One region of the Aestuariirhabdus haliotis genome, then DNA from elsewhere that is predicted to be linked to it. Evidence: predicted binding sites of a transcription regulator. Region 1 holds the regulator's gene; each other region holds the start of a gene.
What was found. Region 1 encodes PhoB, which activates phosphate uptake and scavenging genes when phosphate is short. Its sites were predicted from a motif close to TGTCATANNNNTGTCANA; they were not measured.
Positions count from the first base shown of each region.

Region 2: the regulator PhoB is predicted to act here: its motif matches at 1,012-1,029, upstream of MIB40_RS09195 (phosphatase PAP2 family protein).
Region 3: the regulator PhoB is predicted to act here: its motif matches at 801-818, upstream of MIB40_RS15265 (esterase-like activity of phytase family protein).

Region 1 covers NZ_JAKSDZ010000001.1:301,905-304,178, forward strand. Annotated here, with positions in the region: gene ubiA (4-hydroxybenzoate octaprenyltransferase) at 1-764, shown strand, start outside; gene phoB (phosphate regulon transcriptional regulator PhoB) at 840-1,529, shown strand; gene phoR (phosphate regulon sensor histidine kinase PhoR) at 1,531-2,274, shown strand, end outside.
Region 2 covers NZ_JAKSDZ010000011.1:28,671-30,944, forward strand. Annotated here, with positions in the region: gene MIB40_RS09185 (polyamine aminopropyltransferase) at 1-474, opposite strand, end outside; gene MIB40_RS09190 (putative signal transducing protein) at 548-952, opposite strand; gene MIB40_RS09195 (phosphatase PAP2 family protein) at 1,087-1,614, shown strand; gene MIB40_RS09200 (MJ1255/VC2487 family glycosyltransferase) at 1,655-2,274, shown strand, end outside.
Region 3 covers NZ_JAKSDZ010000035.1:18,649-20,922, forward strand. Annotated here, with positions in the region: gene MIB40_RS15260 (substrate-binding domain-containing protein) at 1-427, opposite strand, end outside; gene MIB40_RS15265 (esterase-like activity of phytase family protein) at 865-2,130, shown strand; gene MIB40_RS15270 (AraC family transcriptional regulator) at 2,240-2,274, opposite strand, start outside.

The DNA of each region.
Region 1 (2,274 bases):
CGGCTGAGGGCCTGCCCCGCTTTGATCTGTTGCTGATTTTTATTCTGGGTACGGTGCTAATGCGTAGCGCCGGCTGCGTGATTAACGATTATGCCGACCGTGATTTCGATGGTCTGGTAGAAAGGACTCGAGACCGGCCGCTTGCTCAGGGTCGAATTCAGCCACGCGAAGCGCTGGTGTTGTTTTCAGTCATGGTGGGTCTGGCTTTCGTACTGGTGCTTTTTACCAATCCATTGACCGTCTATTTATCCGTGGGTGGTCTGTTGTTGGCTGCCTGTTACCCTTTTATGAAGCGCTATACCCATTTGCCTCAGGTGGTTTTGGGAGCGGCCTTTGCCTGGTCGATTCCTATGGCATGGGCGGCGCAAAACGGTGAAGTCGCTCCCGTGGCGGGCCTGTTGTATATCGCTACCCTGATGTGGACAGTGGCGTACGATACCCAATACGCCATGGTGGATCGAGAGGATGATCTTAAGGCGGGTATCAAATCGACAGCGATCTTGTTCGGCGAAGCCGATAATACGATGATTGCGATATTGCAGGGATTTACCTTACTGGTATTGCTGATGGTGGCCGATCAACTCGTGCTGGGGCCGGCTTTTTATCTGGGATTGGCAGCGGCTTGCGGGTTATTTGTCTACCAATATCGTTTAACCCGGGGCAGAAAGCGTGAAGAGTGCTTCAAGGCCTTTTTGAATAACCACTGGGTAGGTTTGGTGATTTTCCTGGGATTGTTTGTTGATTACGGCTTGCGAACGCTTTGACATCAAGTTGTAATGTGACTGTAACAATCCCCCGCTGTAATAGTGCCAGGTTGCTCGTTAGGAACAGGTACTGCCGTGACTGCAAAAACCATATTAATAGTTGATGATGAATCGGCGATCCGTGAAATGATAGCGGTCGCGTTGGAAATGGCCGGTTATAGAACGCTGCAGGCCGAAAACGCCCAGCAAGCACAGGCGATGATCGTCGATCACAAACCCGATTTGATGTTGCTCGACTGGATGATGCCGGAAACAACAGGCATTGAACTGGCCCGACGGCTCAAGCGTGATGAGGTGACCGAAGGTTTACCGATCATTATGCTCACCGCAAAGAGTGAAGAGGACAACAAGATTCAGGGTCTTGAAACCGGTGCAGATGATTACATCACCAAACCTTTTTCCCCTCGCGAGCTGGTTGCCCGGCTCAAGGCCGTGCTGCGTCGCAGCCAGATTAATGAGCCTCAGGAACCCATTGTTGTACAGGGTTTGGAGCTCGATCCGGTTAGCCATCGGGTCAGTATCGACGGCCATGCTGCCGAAATGGGACCGACAGAATTTCGCCTGCTACAGTTCTTTATGACTCATCAGGAGCGAGCCTACACGCGAGGTCAGCTGCTGGATCAGGTGTGGGGTGGTAACGTCTATGTAGAAGAGCGCACCGTCGATGTACACATCAGGCGTTTACGTAAAGCCCTGGGTGCGGGTTATGAACTGTTGATTCAAACCGTGCGCGGCACGGGTTATCGATTCTCTACCAGGACTTGAAATGGAGCGTAACTGGCGGCAGCGTCTATTGGGTGATCTGCTCTGGTTATTGGCCGGTGGTTTGCTGCTGGGGATGATGACGGGCAGTTATGGCTGGAGTCTGGTATTGGTCATCGGCGCCTATCTTGGCTGGTGTCTATATAACCTGACACGCTTGCTACGATGGCTGACCGTTAATGCTCAGAGCCAGGAGTCTCCGCCTGAAAGCGTGGGTGTCTGGGGTGACCTGTTCGATAATATATATCGTTTGCAACAGCGTAATCTTGGTGCTCGTGAGCGGTTGCGTTCGGTCATAAAACGGGTGCAGGATTCCACTTCTGCCTTACGCGATGCGGTGGTTATGGTGGACGCCGATAGTGCGTTGGACTGGTGGAATGATGCCGCCGAACGTTTGTTGGGTTTGCGCTCTCCCGGAGACCGTGGCCAGCGTGTGACCAATCTGATCCGGGACCCGCGCTTTGCCCGATACTTCTCTCGAGGTGATTATCGCGAGCCGCTGGAACTGAATTCCCCGGTTGATGATCAACGGCGACTGCAATATTTGATTACCCGATTCGGTAAAGGGGAACGTTTACTGGTGGTTCGTGATGTGACCCGCTTGCATCACCTGGAACAGATGCGCAAGGATCTTGTGGGTAATGTTTCCCACGAACTGCGAACGCCGCTCACGGTCATTCGAGGCTATCTGGAAACCCTGCAGCAGCATTCAGAAGGCATCCCGGATCATTGGTTACGAGCCGTAGGT
Region 2 (2,274 bases), on a different contig from region 1:
ATCGATATCGAGCAGAATCGCATCGACCGGGCAATTGTTATCGCTGCCATCGAAGCCTCGCTTCGGGTTAGTCGCGACATCAAAAAAATCGGCATGTACCAATTCGCAACGACGATCATCGGTCAGGGTTTTACCCAGCGGTACCAGGTGCCGCTGGTGCCAGTCGATCACCGGCGCCATCACATCGACCACCTGCAGTTTTTTTACTCGCACATCTTCCAGCGCCGCAGCCGCGGTATAGCCCAGCCCGAGACCACCCACCACCACGTCGAGTGTCTCGGCATCGAGCGCCGCAAGACCCAGTTTGGATAACTGTATTTCGGCTTCGGTAAACAGGCTCGACATCAACCATTCATCGTTGAGTTTTACCTCAAACAGGATCTTGCCATCGAGTCGTGGCTCGGCGCGTTTACGCAGGCTGATATCGCCGTGGGGGGTTTGCTGGTAATCCAGCTCTTCAAACAGAAAACTCATGGCAGGGTCCTGCGCAGAAAACGATGAACCACCTTAGCACCTTTATCATCTCACTGCCGTTGTCTGCCCTCACTCAGTATCGAATCACTTCACCACAATCGCGGCAACGCTTGGCATCCCGGGTTGGCCACAGAGGAAACTGCAGCGCCAGAAACATCAAAAATGCCGTGCGCTTGCCTTGGCGGTAGGGTTCAAGCCGCGTACTGCCACAGTGATTGCATTGCCGGGGTAACGGGACGCTGTCGAAAGCTTCGAATTCGGTTTCTATAGAAAGGTCTTCGGCCAGAATCGAGCGCGCCCGCACCTCGTCAACTGCAGGCACCTGCACCTTTACGCCGCCGAGGGCATCGGAATACAGCCACTGCATATTGATGGTGTGCTCATCGGCCACATAGGCCTCGACACCCTGAGCCTGCAAACGTGACCGGGCGATCTGTGCTTCGTAAGGAAAGGAGTAACGGGCGATCGTTACTAGCATTAAGTGGTCCTCCTTCATTCAGCTTAGCAGTTCTACCCTGCGGAAGAACATCATCATTTTGTCATCTGCCGGTCATGTTTTTGCAGCTTGCGAGGCGCAGGATGAAACCAGAATGATAAAACCAAAGGCTATCAATGATGATGCTGTTACAACGATTGCAGACTTTGGACACCCGGCTCTTCCACTGGACGTTTTATCATAGCCGTTACCTGAGCCTGTCATTTCTTGCCCGAACATTGTCGCGCACTGGCGACGGTTATCTGCAAGTTGTCTTACCCCTATTGATTCTGTGGCTGGATCCGGAGCGAGGCTGGCCGCTGCTGATGCTGATATTGCTCGCTTTCAGCATCGAGCGCAGCTGCTATCGCTGGCTTAAACAGGGGCTTAAACGCCGCCGCCCACCCAATCAGCTCCCGTCTGTGGTCAGCCTGGTTACTGCCTCCGACGAATTCAGCTTTCCTTCGGGGCATACCGCCGCCGCTTTCCTGTTGGCCGTTTTGGTAGGGCATTTCCTGCCGGATTATTCCCTCGCTTTATGGCTTTGGGCCAGCGCCGTTGGCCTGTCACGGGTACTGGTCGGCGTGCATTTTCCCGGCGACATTGTTGCCGGCGCCCTCATCGGCAGCGGCATCGGCTATTGCTGCCTGCTTCTGGTGATTTGACGCCACTCACCTCGCCCCCACTCAACACAGGGAGTCAACGATGAAAATTCTCTACGGTATTCAAGGCACCGGTAACGGCCACCTGACAAGATCCCGGCTGCTGGCGGAACGCCTGCAACAACAACCCCTCGAGGTGGATTACCTGATTTCCGGTCGCCAGCACCATCCGCTATTTGGTATGGAGGTGTTTGGTGATTATCGAGTGTGCCGAGGGCTAAGCTTTGCCACCCGAGACGGGGCCATCGACTATGCCGCGACGATACGGCTGAACAATGTGGGGCAGTTCTGGCGCGAGATCCGCCAGCTCGACTTGAGCGGTTACGATCTGGTGATCAGCGATTATGAACCCGTGGTCGCCTGGGCCGCTCGTCGCCAGGGCGTGCCCTGTGTCGGCATCGGTCATCAGTACGCCTTCTGCCACGACGTTCCCAGGCCCGGCCACGACCTGTCGGGTGCTCTATTGTTGAAATACTTTGCACCGGTCGATACTGCCATTGGCCTGCACTGGCACCATTTCAACCAACCCATTTTGCCGCCCATCATCGATACCCGCTTGTCGCCCCAAGGTCCTCGCCAGGAAAAAGTGCTGGTCTACCTGCCTTTCGAACATCAACAGCGGGTGATCGAAAGCCTGCTCCCCCTGAAACAGTACCAGCTTTT
Region 3 (2,274 bases), on a different contig from region 1:
CCAAGGCTTTTAGCTCATCAGCCTCGCTGGCTTTAATGGGTCGGGAAGATGCCGCAATATCCGCGTTGCCTTTTTGCAAACCGGCGAAGCCAGAGCTGGAGCCTTTAGAGGCAATACGAACCTGCACGAAACGATCGCTTTTGGCATCGTAGCCTTTAATGACGGTCGTGTGCTGTTTTTCGTCAACCGATACGGCAATATCCGTAATGCCTTTGGTTTCGAGATAGGCGTGAGCCATTTTCGGTGTTAATTGCTTACCAATGGTGCTCGATCCCTGCATATTGATCCAGGTATCGACCGCTGCATCCGCATCGCTCGTTACAGCGAAGGCTTGACCGCAGGCCAACAGCAAGGCCACATGGCCCACAGCCAATAACCGGGTGAATCCCTGCTTAATCGTGAAGAGAGTACAACTTGTGCTTTTCATTAAAACCCCTTTACTACAGCTTGTTATCAAATAATCTACTTCCATTGATTAATGGCGGGGCGTTTGTCTGAAAAGGTCCGCTCTTCTCTACCAAAAAATATCTACTCAAGGACATGAATCCTAAGCGGCGCGCAGGGTATGTTACATTTTTGTTAAATTCAATCGGTATTTACCGCATTCACTCCAAATCTCAATAGCAATAACTCATAAGATAAAGCGCATTTATAAGACTCTGGGCAGTGCTGGATTATTTGTCTAGCAGGCCTGTGTTCCAACCGGGTCAGGCGTTACTTATTCGCGACTATGACCGTTTCAAGGTCGCAACCTTAAATGGGGCATTGGTGCATCAAACAACCCATTATCCTTGCACCTTTTTCATTTCTTTGTCATAACCAACCCATAGAATAATGGGTCTCACTTATCATTGAGATTCCCCCATGCATACGCTCCAACGCTTGAGCCTGATAACGTTAATGATCAGCTCCACCCTTTGTGCTGATAACTCAACCGGGCTATCGCCCTCGATGTTACCTTTCTCGGTACTGGAGCAATTGGATAACGGCACCGAAATTCGCAATGGTGGTTTTGGTTCTGCCATGACCGCGCATCCAAACCATCCAGACCGTTTTTATGCCCTGACCGATCGCGGCCCTAATGCCAAATACACAGGCCCGCAAGGCAAAGGGAAAAAATTTCCCATGCCCGCTTACACGCCAAAAATCTCCGAATACCGATTGAATAAAGAGGGTTCTGTCGAGATGATCCGCGAAATTCAACTCAAGGACAGCCAGGGCAACCGGATTACCGGTCTGCCTAACCCCGCCGGCATGGGCTCCACCGGTGAGGTACCCTATGACAATAACGGCAAGGTTCTGAAGACAGACCCGTTCGGGCTGGATTCCGAAGGCCTGGTAGCCTTGAAAGATGGCAGTTTCTGGGTCAGCGATGAATACGGCCCCCACATCGTTCATTACAACGCCGCTGGTGTTGAGCTGGAGCGTATTAATCCCTTCGGTACGGGGACTGGTGGCCGTAAATTGCCGGCGGTGCTTGCCAATCGCCGCGCAAACCGCGGCATGGAAGGTCTGGCTATTACCCCGGATGAGAAAACACTGGTCGGAATTATGCAATCCACGCTGTTTAACCCCTCCAAAAGTGCCATCAGCAATAAGAATCTGACTCGCATCCTGACCTTCGATATTGCTACCGGTGAAACCCACCAATACCTGTATCGACAAGAAGCCAACAGCCTGTCCAATTCCGAAATTGCGGCCATCTCGAACACAGAATTTCTGGTGATTGAACGCGATGGTGGGTTTTATGGCAGTAATGCCCAATACAAACGCCTGTACAAGATTGACTTGCGCACCGCCAGCGATGTATCCGGTGACTTCTCAGATCCACAGGGTTTACGGATCAACGAGCGCACTCTGGAACAAAACAGCTGGGCTGAGCTGGCTTCGGCCAATATTCAGCCGGTTACCAAGACCCTGGTTGCTGATGTGCTCAACGACATTCAGTATCCCCACGACAAGCTGGAGGGCATCTGGATTCGCAACAGCACAACCGTCGGCCTTCTCAATGACGACGACTTTGCCGTATCGGCAAACGGCGGAGAAGTCATTCAGAAGAGACTGCCTGCCGACGATTCAGTCGATAGCAATCGTTTGTATATGATCCAACTCGATAGCAAGCTCTACTGAAACCCAGACGGTTTCTGATGATCGTTTCCGGGGGCATTTCACCCCGGGAACAGGTTCCCCTGTTTCCCGTGAACACTGTCCCCTATATTCGCTAACCTGAGCGACTGAGTCAGGTGCTGGCGCTCGGACTATTGACGTTTCTGG